4 regions of the Pseudomonas sp. GW458-11-26-14-LB4 genome follow, and region 1 is predicted to be linked to each of the others. Evidence: predicted binding sites of a transcription regulator. Region 1 holds the regulator's gene; each other region holds the start of a gene.

What was found. Region 1 encodes sigma-54, which starts transcription at its own class of promoters, with help from an activator protein. Its sites were predicted from a motif close to ANTGGCATNNANNTTGCTNT; they were not measured.
Region 2: a site for sigma-54 is predicted at 1,798-1,817, ahead of glnK (P-II family nitrogen regulator). Genes of this name have one in related genera too.
Region 3: a site for sigma-54 is predicted at 1,104-1,123, ahead of AC07XZ_RS18090 (CmpA/NrtA family ABC transporter substrate-binding protein). Genes of this name have one in related genera too.
Region 4: a site for sigma-54 is predicted at 2,161-2,180, ahead of glnA (glutamate--ammonia ligase). Genes of this name have one in related genera too.

The regions. Positions count from the first base shown of each region.
Region 1 is NZ_JBWKYU010000012.1:174,164-177,371, reverse strand. Features, by position in the region: gene ptsN (PTS IIA-like nitrogen regulatory protein PtsN) at 1-127, opposite strand, end outside; gene hpf (ribosome hibernation-promoting factor, HPF/YfiA family) at 139-447, opposite strand; gene AC07XZ_RS17750 (RNA polymerase factor sigma-54) at 521-2,014, opposite strand; gene lptB (LPS export ABC transporter ATP-binding protein) at 2,201-2,926, opposite strand; gene lptA (lipopolysaccharide transport periplasmic protein LptA) at 2,926-3,208, opposite strand, start outside.
Region 2 is NZ_JBWKYU010000001.1:426,867-430,074, forward strand. Features, by position in the region: gene AC07XZ_RS01980 (ammonium transporter) at 1-1,235, opposite strand, end outside; gene glnK (P-II family nitrogen regulator) at 1,273-1,611, opposite strand; gene AC07XZ_RS01990 (accessory factor UbiK family protein) at 2,010-2,270, shown strand; partial or broken gene AC07XZ_RS01995 (HigA family addiction module antitoxin) at 2,573-2,826, opposite strand.
Region 3 is NZ_JBWKYU010000013.1:30,757-33,964, reverse strand. Features, by position in the region: gene AC07XZ_RS18095 (quinone-dependent dihydroorotate dehydrogenase) at 1-1,015, opposite strand, end outside; gene AC07XZ_RS18090 (CmpA/NrtA family ABC transporter substrate-binding protein) at 1,238-2,449, shown strand; gene AC07XZ_RS18085 (ANTAR domain-containing response regulator) at 2,465-3,040, shown strand.
Region 4 is NZ_JBWKYU010000009.1:52,743-55,950, reverse strand. Features, by position in the region: gene AC07XZ_RS13855 (DUF4124 domain-containing protein) at 1-12, opposite strand, end outside; gene AC07XZ_RS13850 (DUF4124 domain-containing protein) at 9-518, opposite strand; gene glnA (glutamate--ammonia ligase) at 661-2,067, opposite strand; gene thiI (tRNA uracil 4-sulfurtransferase ThiI) at 2,395-3,208, shown strand, end outside.

The DNA of each region.
Region 1 (3,208 bases):
GCATCTCCAGATCCGGAACTTCCCGGGCGATCAGGTTGGCAATTTGTTCGAGGGCTTTCTTTTTACTGCCGCCCGGCACGTTCACCAGGGAACGGCCGGGGGTCAGGATACTTTCAAGTCGGATCATGGGGGTGGGGGTTATCGACCGGTAGCGCCCTGAAGCAGGCTCTGGGTCTTTTCCTTATGCTTTTTGAGTTGTTTATCAAGCTTGTCGGTCAACGCGTCGATCGCAGCGTACATATCGGTATGTTCCGCGTTTGCGACGACCTCGTTGCCGGGAATATGCAGCGTGGCTTCGATTTTCTGCTTCAGCTTTTCGACGCACATCGTGACCTGTACGTTGGTGATCTTGTCGAAATGCCCTTCGAGCTTCTTGAGCTTGAGCTCGATGTACTCGCGCAGAGGCTGGGTAACTTCCAGTTGGTGTCCACTGATGTTGACTTGCATACAGCTTCTCCTTCGTTGCCAGTGCATAAAGCGGCAGGCCGAAGAGCCTGCCACTGGAACGCTGTAACGTGGCTTACATCAACCGCTTGCGTTCGCTCGAAGGCGCGATCCCGAGGGATTCGCGGTACTTGGCGACGGTGCGGCGAGCCACCTGAATGCCTTGTGCCTCCAGTAAACCAGCGATCTTGCTGTCACTCAACGGCTTTTTCTGATTTTCCGCGGCAACCAGTTTCTTGATGATCGCGCGGATCGCCGTGGACGAGCATTCACCGCCTTCTGAGGTGCTCACATGGCTGGAGAAAAAGTATTTCAGTTCATATATGCCCCGTGGGGTATGCATGAATTTCTGCGTGGTCACCCGGGAAATCGTCGACTCGTGCATGCCAACCGCCTCTGCAATGTCGTGCAGGACCAGCGGCTTCATGGCTTCGTCGCCGTACTCCAGAAAGCCGCGCTGATGCTCGACGATCTGGGTGGCTACTTTCATCAGGGTTTCGTTGCGGCTCTGCAGGCTCTTGATGAACCAGCGAGCTTCCTGCAACTGATTGCGCATGAAGGTATTGTCGGCGCTGGTGTCGGCACGGCGCACGAAACCGGCGTATTGGGCGTTGACCCGCAGGCGCGGTACCGATTCCTGGTTCAGCTCGACCAGCCAGCGCTCGTTGTCCTTGCGCACGATGACGTCAGGCACCACGTACTCGGCTTCGGTGGATTCGATCTGCGAGCCTGGGCGCGGATTGAGGCTCTGCACCAGTTCGATGACCTGGCGCAGTTCATCTTCCTTGAGCTTCATGCGCCGCATCAGCTGGCTGTAGTCGCGGCTGCCGAGCAGGTCAATGTAATCGGTGACCAGACGTTTGGCCTCGGCCAGCCAAGGGGTCTTGGCCGACAGCTGGCGCAATTGCAGCAGCAGGCATTCGCCCAGGTTGCGTGCGCCGATGCCTGCCGGCTCGAATTGCTGGATGCGGTGCAGGACGGCTTCGATCTCGTCCAGCTCGATGTCGAGCTCGGGATCGAAGGCTTCGAGAATTTCTTCGAGGGTTTCGTCCAGGTAGCCCTGATTGTTGATGCAATCGATCAGGGTGACGGCGATCAGGCGATCGGTGTCGGACATCGGTGCGAGGTTCAACTGCCACAGCAGGTGGCTTTGCAGGCTCTCGCCGGCGGAGGTGCGGGTGGTGAAGTCCCACTCGTCATCGTCGCTGCTCGGCAGGCTGCTGGCGCTGGTCTGGTAGACGTCTTCCCAGGCGGTGTCAACGGGCAGTTCGTTGGGGATTCGCTCGTTCCATTCGCCGTCTTCGAGGTTGTCGACTGTCGGCGCGGTCTCCTGATAAGAAGGTTCCTGGATCTCGGTGTTGGGCTTCTGTTCGGCGTTGTCGGCCATGGGATCGGAGTTGTCGAAGTCGTCGCCGTCTTCCTGGCGTTCGAGCATCGGATTGGATTCCAGAGCCTCCTGGATTTCCTGTTGCAGATCCAGGGTAGACAATTGGAGCAGGCGGATGGCCTGTTGCAGCTGCGGTGTCATCGTCAGCTGCTGGCCCATTCTCAAGACTAGCGATGGTTTCATGGCAGGGGCTTAACACCTTATTCGCCGGCGCTATGCGCCATCCACTACAGGGCGCCGGAGCGCCAAACTTAAGCAAATTATATGCCTGAAACTGTCGTGTTTGCCTAGAGCGCTGTAACAATAAAAGCGTATAAAAAAGCGCTTCAACGTTACAGCACCCGGACGGCTGGTCGAATACCGTCGAGCTTACAGGCGGAACTCGTGGCCCAGGTAGACTTCCTTCACCAGATCGTTGGCGAGGATGGTCGCGGAGTCGCCTTCGGCGATCAACTGGCCATCGTTGACGATGTAGGCGGTTTCGCAGATATCCAGCGTCTCACGGACGTTGTGGTCGGTGATCAGTACACCGATGCCCTTGGCCTTGAGGTGGTGGATGATCTGCTTGATGTCGCCGACAGAGATCGGGTCGACACCGGCGAACGGTTCGTCGAGCAGGATGAATTTCGGTGCCGTGGCCAGTGCACGGGCGATTTCCACCCGGCGGCGCTCACCACCGGACAGGCTCATGCCGAGGTTGTCGCGGATGTGGCTGATGTGGAATTCCTGCAGCAGGCTTTCCAACTCCTTGCGACGACCGGCCTTGTCGAGCTCCTGACGGGTCTCAAGGATGGCCATGATGTTGTCGGCTACCGACAGTTTGCGGAAGATCGACGCTTCTTGCGGCAGATAGCCGATACCGGCCTTGGCGCGACCGTGCATCGGCTGGTGGCTGACGTCCAGATCGTCGATCAGTACGCGACCCTGATCGGCCTGGACCAGACCGACGATCATGTAGAAGCAGGTGGTCTTGCCGGCGCCATTCGGGCCGAGCAGGCCGACGATCTGACCGCTGTCGATCGACAGGCTGACGTCGCGCACGACCTGGCGGCTTTTATAGGCCTTGGCCAGGTGCTGAGCTTTCAGAGTTGCCATTACTGGGTTTTCTCGTCGGTTTTCTTCTTCGGCTGGATCACCATGTCAATGCGCGGACGCGCTTCGGTGACCTTGTTGCCGGTGGCACGACCAGCGCTGGCCAGCTTTTTCACCGTGTCATAGACGATTTTCTCGCCCTGAGTGGTGTTGTTGTCCTTGTCGACGACTTTCGCCTTGTCGATCAGCACAACGCGGTTTTGCGCGGCGTGGTACTGAATGGTCACGCCCCAGCCCTGTACAGGCTTGGTGTCGCCCGCCGTCTGCAACTGCTCGAAGTAGGCA
Region 2 (3,208 bases), on a different contig from region 1:
ATGATGAAGGTGACGATCGCGGTGTAGATCACGGTGAAGCCGACGCCTTTGCACTGAATCCAGACTTGTGCGGCGATGTCGGTGACGGTGCCGAAGCCACCCAGCGACGGTGCAGCAAACACACCGGTCAGGATCGCGCCGAGGATACCGCCGATACCGTGCACGCCGAAGGCGTCCAGGGAGTCGTCATAACCGAGTTTGCGTTTCAGGGTGGTAGCGCAGAAGAAGCACACCACGCCTGCCGCCAGACCGATCACCAGTGCGCCCATCGGGCCCACGGTGCCAGCCGCCGGAGTGATCGCGACCAGACCTGCGACGACGCCGGATGCGATACCCAGTGCGCTTGGTTTGCCGTGAGTGATCCACTCGGCGAACATCCAGCCCAGTGCCGCAGCGGCGGTCGCAATCTGGGTCACCAGCATCGCCATGCCGGCGGTGCCGTTGGCGGCAGCAGCGGAACCGGCGTTGAAGCCGAACCAGCCAACCCACAGCATCGCTGCGCCCATCAGGGTGTAACCCAGATTGTGTGGCGCCATCGGGGTGGTCGGGAAGCCTTTGCGTTTACCCAGTACCAGGCAGGCAATCAGACCGGCCACACCGGCGTTGATGTGCACCACGGTGCCGCCGGCGAAGTCGAGTACGCCCCAGTCCCACATCAGGCCACCGTTGCCGGACCAGACCATGTGCGCGATCGGTGCGTAGACCAGGGTGAACCAGATGCCCATGAAGATCAGCATCGCGGAGAACTTCATCCGCTCGGCGAACGCACCGACGATCAGCGCCGGGGTGATGATCGCGAAGGTCATCTGGAAGGTGATGAAGACCGCCTCGGGGAACAGCGCCGCCGGGCCGGTCAGGCTCGCTGGGGTGACGCCGGCCAGGAACGCCTTGCCGAAACCGCCCACGAACGAGTTGAAGTTGACGACGCCCTGCTCCATGCCGGTGGTGTCGAACGCGATGCTGTAGCCATAAATGACCCACAGGACGCTGATCAGACCGGTAATGGCGAAGCACTGCATCATCACGGAAAGAATGTTTTTCGACCGAACCATGCCGCCGTAGAACAGCGCGAGGCCAGGAATGGTCATGAACAGCACGAGGGCTGTGGAGGTGAGCATCCAGGCGGTGTCGCCGGAGTTCAGGACTGGAGCTGCCACTTCGTCTGCCGCCATGGCCAGGCCGGGCATTACGATAGACAACAGGGCTCCTAGCCCTGCGAATTTACGCAGAGTCATATTGTTTTCTCCTGGGGCGTTGGGTTTGTGGCGGCGTTTAGATCGCGTCGGTATCGGTTTCGCCGGTACGGATGCGGATCGCCTGTTCCAGATTGACCACGAAGATCTTGCCGTCACCGATCTTGCCGGTGTTGGCAGCCTTGGTTATCGCCTCGATAACCCGATCCAGATCCTTGTCGTCGATGGCAACGTCGATTTTCACCTTGGGCAGAAAATCGACCACATACTCCGCGCCGCGATACAGCTCGGTGTGACCCTTCTGCCGACCGAAGCCTTTGACTTCAGTAACGGTAATGCCCTGCACGCCGATTTCGGACAGCGACTCGCGCACGTCGTCCAACTTGAACGGCTTGATGATGGCAGTGACTAGCTTCATGAAACTCTCTCCCGAATTGGTGGACTTGCCCCAGGAAAACAAACCCGACTCAAGTCTAAGCGCAGTGCCTGGCTTTGTAACGCTTCGTTGTCGACGCCAGCTAACCGCTCCAGACGAAACTCCCCGCTCCGTCTGCCGCACTGCATTCGTCACAGCGACTGCATCAGTGCATGGGTCGAAGGTGACTAAGCAGAAAGCTTGCCATCTCGCCAAAAACCACTGATTTCAATCCCTTGGCCGCTGCGGCAGATGCCATCACCCAAATGGCACTCGGGATACGCACAACAACGGTGCGTGGCCGTGCATCCAGTTGCGCGAAAAGCGTGCATCCGTGCCTGCACGAATGACTATAGACACTGCGTGATACACTGCCGGCCATAGTTTCCAGGACATATCCCATGCTCGCGCCCAAAGACTTCCTCGACGCCCTGAGCGGCACCGCCTCCCGCCTGTTCAGCGGCGACACGCCCTTGCCAAAAGCCGAAATCGAAAGCCAGTTCAAAATGCTGCTGCAAAGTGCCTTCAGCAAACTGGACCTGGTGAGCCGCGAAGAGTTTGACAGTCAGATGGTCGTGCTGGCGCGCACTCGCGCCCGGCTCGAGAGCCTTGAGGCGAAGGTGGCGGAGATGGAAGCGAAGCTGACGCCGCCAGCTGAGTGAGTCCTCATCCCAGCCTGCCACTGGCTGGCGGAATTTCGTTGATGCTTGTGCCAGCGATCAAACATGCATAACCTCGGGATACGCGAGTGTGTCCACTAAGGATGCGCAGGCCTTGGCCTCACCGAAGCCTGCAACTGAAAACCGTCTCCTCAAGGCGGTTTTTTTCGTCTCGATATAACTGCAACAATCGGTTTTCTGAGGAGTAGTCACAGCAACTGTTCAGCTCCCCGCCGTACGACCTTGGATTCAGATCAAGCGCAATGCGCCAGCCGCTCCACTTGATCACGGACGGAAACTCCTCTCTAAACTTCAGCTTTTCGCAAATCGTAAGTCGACTGAAGATTCATCCAGAACTCAGGTGTGGTGTTGAGGTGGATGGCCAGCCTGATTGCCAAATCGGCGCAGATCCTGAGCTGGCATTTCACAAGCTTCTCGATCTCGGTTCAGGCCATTTTGTGGGCATGGCCAAGTCCATGACCGTCATGCCCAATGGCTCCATGAATTCCTTATTCAGCACCTCGCGCGGATGAATCGGGCGCATACCATTGCGGTCCATTTTTCGCCTCCAGAGGCTGCATTGAGCGGCCAAACTGGAGCATCCGACTTTGCGATACAAGACCGTCGAGTCGCTTTCGCTGGCGTCCTACAACTATTAGGGCATGCCCCTACAAAAATCAGCGCCTGCGCCTATTTAAGTTGTCCTTACGCCTGTCATTACATTAGCGACACCCATCAGGAAGGAGGTCTCTGTGAAGGATAAAAAGAGAAAGACAAAGCTACTTCAGGTTGTTGAACTACACCTCGAAGCACTCCGACTGGCTGGAAATTGTCAGCCAATCAACGGAGGTTTATTGAAGTTGCCGTTACGTGCGGACCTGAGCTTGAGCCAAGTGGTCTGTTAGCAGGCAGAAGATGAATGCATAGGCCCGCACAACCGC
Region 3 (3,208 bases), on a different contig from region 1:
GCTTGGCGGCGATCGCGTCCACGGACTCGCGAATCAGCGCCGGGCCCTTATAGATGAAGCCGGAGTAGATTTGCACCAGACTCGCGCCGGCAGCGATCTTCTCGGCCGCATGCTTGCCTTCGGTGATGCCGCCCGCCGCGATGATCGGCAACTTGCCGCCCAGCTCAGACGCCAGCACTTTCACGGTGTGGGTGCTCTTCTCACGCACCGGCGCGCCGGACAGACCGCCCGCCTCGTCACCATGTTCCATGCCTTCGACGCCCACGCGGCTGAGGGTGGTGTTGGTGGCGATCACCGCGTCCATCCCGGTTTCGATCAGCGCCTGGGCGACTTGCGCGGTTTCTTCGTCGGTCATGTCCGGCGCGATCTTGATCGCCAGCGGTACATGCTTGCCGTGGCGCAGGGCCAGTTCGGCGCGGCGCGTGGCCAGGTCCGCCAGCAATTGCTTGAGCGAATCGCCGAATTGCAGGCTGCGCAGGCCCGGAGTGTTCGGCGAGCTGACGTTGACCGTGACGTAACTGGCGTGGGCGTAGACCTTGTCCAGGCAGATCAGGTAGTCGTCTACAGCGCGCTCGACCGGGGTGTCGAAGTTCTTGCCGATGTTGATCCCCAGCACGCCCTTGTATTTGGCCGCCGCCACCCGCGCCAGCAGGTTATCCACACCGAGGTTGTTGAACCCCATGCGATTGATGATCGCCTCGGCTTCCGGCAGACGGAAAATCCGTGGTTTCGGGTTGCCCGGCTGCGGGCGCGGGGTCACGGTGCCGATTTCGACAAACCCGAAACCCAGCTGGGCGAAGCCGTCGATGGCCGCGCCGTTCTTGTCCAGACCGGCCGCCAACCCCACCGGGTTCGGGAACTGCAGGCCCATGACATTCACCGGCAGCGACGCCGGCGCCTTGCACAGCAAGCCGTTGAGGCCCAAACGCCCGCCCGCGCCGATCAGATCCAGCGACAGATCATGGGAGGTTTCCGGGGAAAGTTTGAACAACAGCTGACGGGCCAGGGTGTACATGGGCGGCTATGACTCGGGCGGCGAAAAGAGGCGGCGATTATAGCCGGGCATCGCCCCGCCGCGCGAGGCGCACGGGTAAATCCGTGCGCATGGCATATGCCTTGCACCTTCCTCGGCATCAGCCCGCAGGCCAATGGTGGCGTGCAGGCAAGGACAATGGCGTCGTCTCTCGGTTTTGCGCGGGCAAAGCCTGGGACGACGTTTTTTTTGAGGGTGGCTTTCATGACTCAAACCTCCGCCGGGCCGCTGGCCTGGGTCAACGGCAGCGATGCCCCGGAAAAAAGCGCGATCAATCTGGGCTTCATGGCCCTCAGCGACTGCGCCTCGCTGGTGGTCGCGGCCACTCAGGGCTTCTCCCAGCCTTATGGGCTGACCCTGAACCTCAAGCGCCAGAATTCCTGGGCCAACCTGCGGGACAATCTGGTCAGCGGCGAACTCGATGCTGCCCACAGCCTTTACGGCCTGATCTACGCAGTGCATCTGGGCATCGGCGGCGTTGCGCCGACCGACATGGCGGTGCTGATGGGTCTGAACCAGAACGGCCAGAGCCTCAACCTGTCCCACGGCTTGCAGGGCCTGGGCGTGACCGGTCCTGAAGCGCTGCACCACCATGTGCACCAAACCCGCGCAAAACTGACCTTCGCCCAGACTTTCCCGACCGGCACCCATGCCATGTGGCTGTATTACTGGCTGGCGAGCCAGGGCATTCATCCGTTGCAGGATGTCGACAGCGTGGTGGTGCCGCCGCCGCAAATGGTCGCGCACCTGCAGGCCGGGCGTATTGATGGCCTCTGCGTTGGCGAACCGTGGGCGGCCAGCGCCGTGCAGCAGGATCTCGGTTTCACGCTGGCGACCAGCCAGACCATCTGGCCCGATCACCCGGAAAAAGTCCTCGGCTGCACCCGCGCGTTCGTCGAGCAATACCCCAACACCGCCCGCGCGCTGGTGATGGCGATCCTCGAAGCCAGCCGTTTTATCGAAGAAAACCCGGAAAACCGCCGCAGCACCGCGCAGTTGCTGAGCGCCCCGGAATACCTCGACGCCCCGGTGTCCTGCATCGAACCGCGCTTTCTCGGCGACTACGACGATGGCCTCGGCAATCGCTGGCAGGACCCGCACGCCTTGCGCTTTCACGGCGATGGCGCGGTGAATCTGCCGTATCTGTCGGACGGCATGTGGTTCATGACCCAGTTCCGCCGTTGGGGTTTGCTGCGCGATGACCCGGACTACCTCGCCGTCGCCCGTCAGGTGCAACAACTGGAGATCTATCGCGACGCGGCGACTGCTGTGGGCGTCGCAGCCTGGGGCAAGGACATGCGCAGCAGCCAGTTGATCGACGGCAAAATCTGGGACGGCAGCGACCCGGCCGCCTACGCCCGAAGCTTCAAGCTCCACGCGCTGAGCGACAGCGCGCCCCTTTTCGCCCAACGCTGACAGGAGACCGCGAACATGCTGCGCATTCTGCTGATCAACGACACCGCGAAAAAAGTCGGACGCCTGAAAGCCGCGCTGACCGAGGCCGGTTTCGAGGTGATCGACGAGTCGGGTCTGACCATCGACCTGCCGGCGCGCGTCGAAACGGTGCGTCCGGACGTGATCCTGATCGATACCGAGTCACCGAGCCGCGATGTGATGGAGCAAGTGGTGCTGGTCAGCCGCGACCAGCCACGGCCGATCGTGATGTTCACCGACGAACATGACCCCGGCGTGATGCGTCAGGCGATCAAGTCCGGGGTCAGTGCCTACATCGTCGAAGGCATTCACGCACAACGCCTGCAGCCGATTCTCGACGTGGCCATGGCCCGCTTCGAGAGCGATCAAGCCTTGCGCGCCCAGCTTCAGGCCCGCGACCAGCAACTGGCCGAGCGCAAACGAATCGAACTGGCCAAGGGCCTGTTGATGAAAATGAAGGACTGCAACGAAGAAGAGGCCTACACCCTGATGCGCCGCCAGGCCATGAGCCGCCAGCAGAAACTGATTCAGGTGGCGGAGCAGATCATTGCGATGAGCGAGTTGCTCGGCTGAAAAGCCCCTCACCCTAACCCTCCCGAAACGTCGGACCGCCCGGAGGGAGAGGGAACCGACCGCAGTGTCTTGCGTCATACATCGACCCAGTCGATTATGGATTCAAAGCCGATCGTTCACGTCGGCGTATCTCTCGAATATCCCCCGATCAGTCCCCTCTCCCTCCGG
Region 4 (3,208 bases), on a different contig from region 1:
TCCCCGCGTCATGGCTTGTGCACCCGCTGCACGGTGAACACCACCGCAGGACTCTGCTGAATGATCGCCTCGCCATTGATCACCTGCACCGCCAGCCGATGCTCGCCCCGGTCAACGTTTACCAGTTGCAGGATCGGCACGTTGCTCGGCTGGCCATAAGGCGCGTCGTCCAGCAGCAGACGCAATTGATGCGGCGGTTGCAGGCGCGGCTTGATCAGCACGCTGACCGTGAACGTGCCGTTGTTGGCGCGCAGGGCCTCCTCGGTGGGCAGGCCGGTCAACTCGAGCACTTCATAGGCATTGCGCGCTGGCGCTTGGTTAACCGTGTCTGGCGATGGCGCGCTCGGTGCCTGAGGCTGGACGCTGTTGAGCGGCGGCAACTCCACCGGCTGCGCTTGCACGCCGTCCGGCGCGTGATCGCTGTACACGGTGTTGCCGCTGGCGTCGGTGTACTTGTAGATCTGCGCGGCGGCGGGCAGGGCGATCAGCAGCAGAATATAGAGAAGGGTGCGACCCATGAAATCGACCGGAAACGAAAACGATGGGATGCAGCATAGGACAGTGGAACGGCGAAGGCTCGGATGGAAAACATCCGGCCATAAAAAAGGCCTCCCGAAGGAGGCCTCTTTTTGTCACGCCGCGTAGCGCGGCGCTACCGGATCAGCAGCTGTAGTACAGCTCATATTCCAGTGGGTGTACGAAGGTGCGGACCTTGATTTCTTCTTCGGATTTCAGCGCGATGTAAGCGTCGATGAAGTCGTCGGAGAACACGCCGCCCTTGGTCAGGAACGCGCGGCCCTTGTCCAGCTCTTCCAGGGCTTCTTTCAGGCTGCCGCAAACTTGCGGGATCTCTTTCGCCTCTTCAGGCGGCAGGTCGTACAGGTTCTTGTCGGCAGCATCGCCTGGGTGGATCTTGTTCTGGATACCGTCCAGACCGGCCATCAGCAGCGCTGCGAAAGCCAGGTACGGGTTGGCAGCCGGATCCGGGAAGCGGGCTTCGATACGACGGCCTTTAGGGCTGTTGACGTAAGGAATACGGATCGAGGCGGAACGGTTGCGAGCCGAGTAGGCCAGCATTACCGGAGCTTCGAAGCCTGGCACCAGACGCTTGTAGGAGTTGGTGGCCGGGTTGGTGAAGCCGTTCAGGGCCTTACCGTGCTTGATGATGCCGCCGATGAAGTACAGGGCGGTGTCGGACAGGCCGGCATAGCCTTCACCCGCGAAGGTGTTCTTGCCATCTTTGGAGATGGACATGTGAACGTGCATGCCCGAACCGTTGTCGCCGTACAGCGGCTTCGGCATGAAGGTCGCGGTACGGCCGTAGGCGTCGGCAACGTTGTGTACAACGTATTTCAGGGTCTGGGTTTCGTCGGCTTTCTTCACCAGGGTGTTGAACTTGACGCCGATTTCGTTCTGGCCGGCAGTTGCCACTTCGTGGTGGTGAACTTCAACGGTCAGGCCCATTTCTTCCAGTGCGTTGCACATGGAGGTACGGATTTCGTGGTCGTGGTCGAACGGCGGAACCGGGAAGTAGCCACCTTTCACGCCTGGACGGTGGCCTTTGTTGCCGCCTTCCACGTCCTGGTCGGACATCCACGAGCCTTGCTCGGAGTAGATCTTGAACATCGAGCCGGAGATGTCGGACTTGAACTTCACTTCGTCGAAGATGAAGAACTCAGGCTCTGGACCGGCGAATACGGTGTCACCGATACCGGTGGTCTTCAGGTATTCCTCGGCGCGGCGGGCGATGGCGCGCGGGTCGCGATCGTAACCTTGCATGGTCGAAGGTTCGATGATGTCGCAGACCAGGATCAGGGTTGGCTCTTCGGTGAACGGGTCCAGAACGGCGGTTTCGTCGTCCGGCAGCAGGATCATGTCGGAGGCTTCGATGCCTTTCCAGCCAGCGATGGAGGAACCGTCGAACATCTTGCCAACTTCGAAGAAGTCGTCTTCCAGCGCATCGCGAGCCGGCATGGTCACGTGGTGCTGAGTGCCTTTGGTGTCCGTGAAGCGCAGATCAATCCACTTGACGTCATGATCTTTGATGAGTTGAACCGACTTCGACATAGTGTCCTCCGGGTGAATTAGGGCGGGTAGTGGATGCCCTTAATAGTGGTGATGCCGGCGCGAATACTCTGCCAAGGCAACCTGCCTCACAAGGGAGCAAATTGCATGCCAGTGCCCCAGCATGGGTTTTTTGCCCCAAATTCACGCTTCTAAAGGCCGAAAGCGCCTTAAAGGCGAAAATCTCGCCCTTTAATGTAGCGCTCAAATCGAAAAACGACCCGTTTTGGTGCGCGCAAAACCTTCTGCACATTAACTGGTTAAACCTTGAGCAATTTCCGCTATAATACGCGCCCCCCTTTTTCGGCTGGCCCTGCGCGCGCTGTTTTCATGAAACTAATCGTAAAAGTCTTCCCCGAGATCACCATCAAAAGCCGACCTGTCCGGACGAAATTCATCCGCCAGCTGGCCAAGAACATCCGCACCGTGCTCCGCGACCTGGACCCGGCCGTGGTGGTGAACGGTGTGTGGGACAATCTCGAGCTGGAAACCCGCGTCACCGACCCCAAGGCCCTGAAAGAGATGGGCGAACGCCTGACCTGCATGCCGGGCATCGCGCACTTTCTGCAGATCGACGAGTACCCGCTGGGTGACTTCGACGACATCACCGAGAAGTGCAAGCAGCACTACGGCGATGCGCTGGCCGGGAAGATTTTTTCGGTGCGCTGCAAGCGTGCGGGCAAGCATGCGTTCAGCTCGATGGACGTCGAAAAATACGTCGGCAGCAAGCTGCGCCGTGAGTGCGGCGCTGCCGGAATCGACCTGAAACAGCCGGAAATCGAAGTCCGCATCGAAGTTCGCGACAAACGGTTGTTCGTGATCCACAGCCAGCACAATGGCATCGGCGGCTACCCGCTCGGTGCGCTGGAGCAGACGCTGGTATTGATGTCCGGCGGTTTTGACTCGACGGTTGCCGCGTACCAGATCCTTCGTCGGGGTCTGATGACGCACTTCTGCTTCTTCAACCTGGGCGGTCGTGCCCACGAATTGGGCGTAATGGAAGTCGCGCATTTCATCTGGAAGAAGTACGGCAGCTCGCAACGCGTGCTATTTGTCAGTGTTCCGTTCGAAGAAGTCTTGGGCGAAATTCTCGGCAAGGTCGACGACAGTCATATGGGCGTCGTATTGAAGCGTATGATGTTGC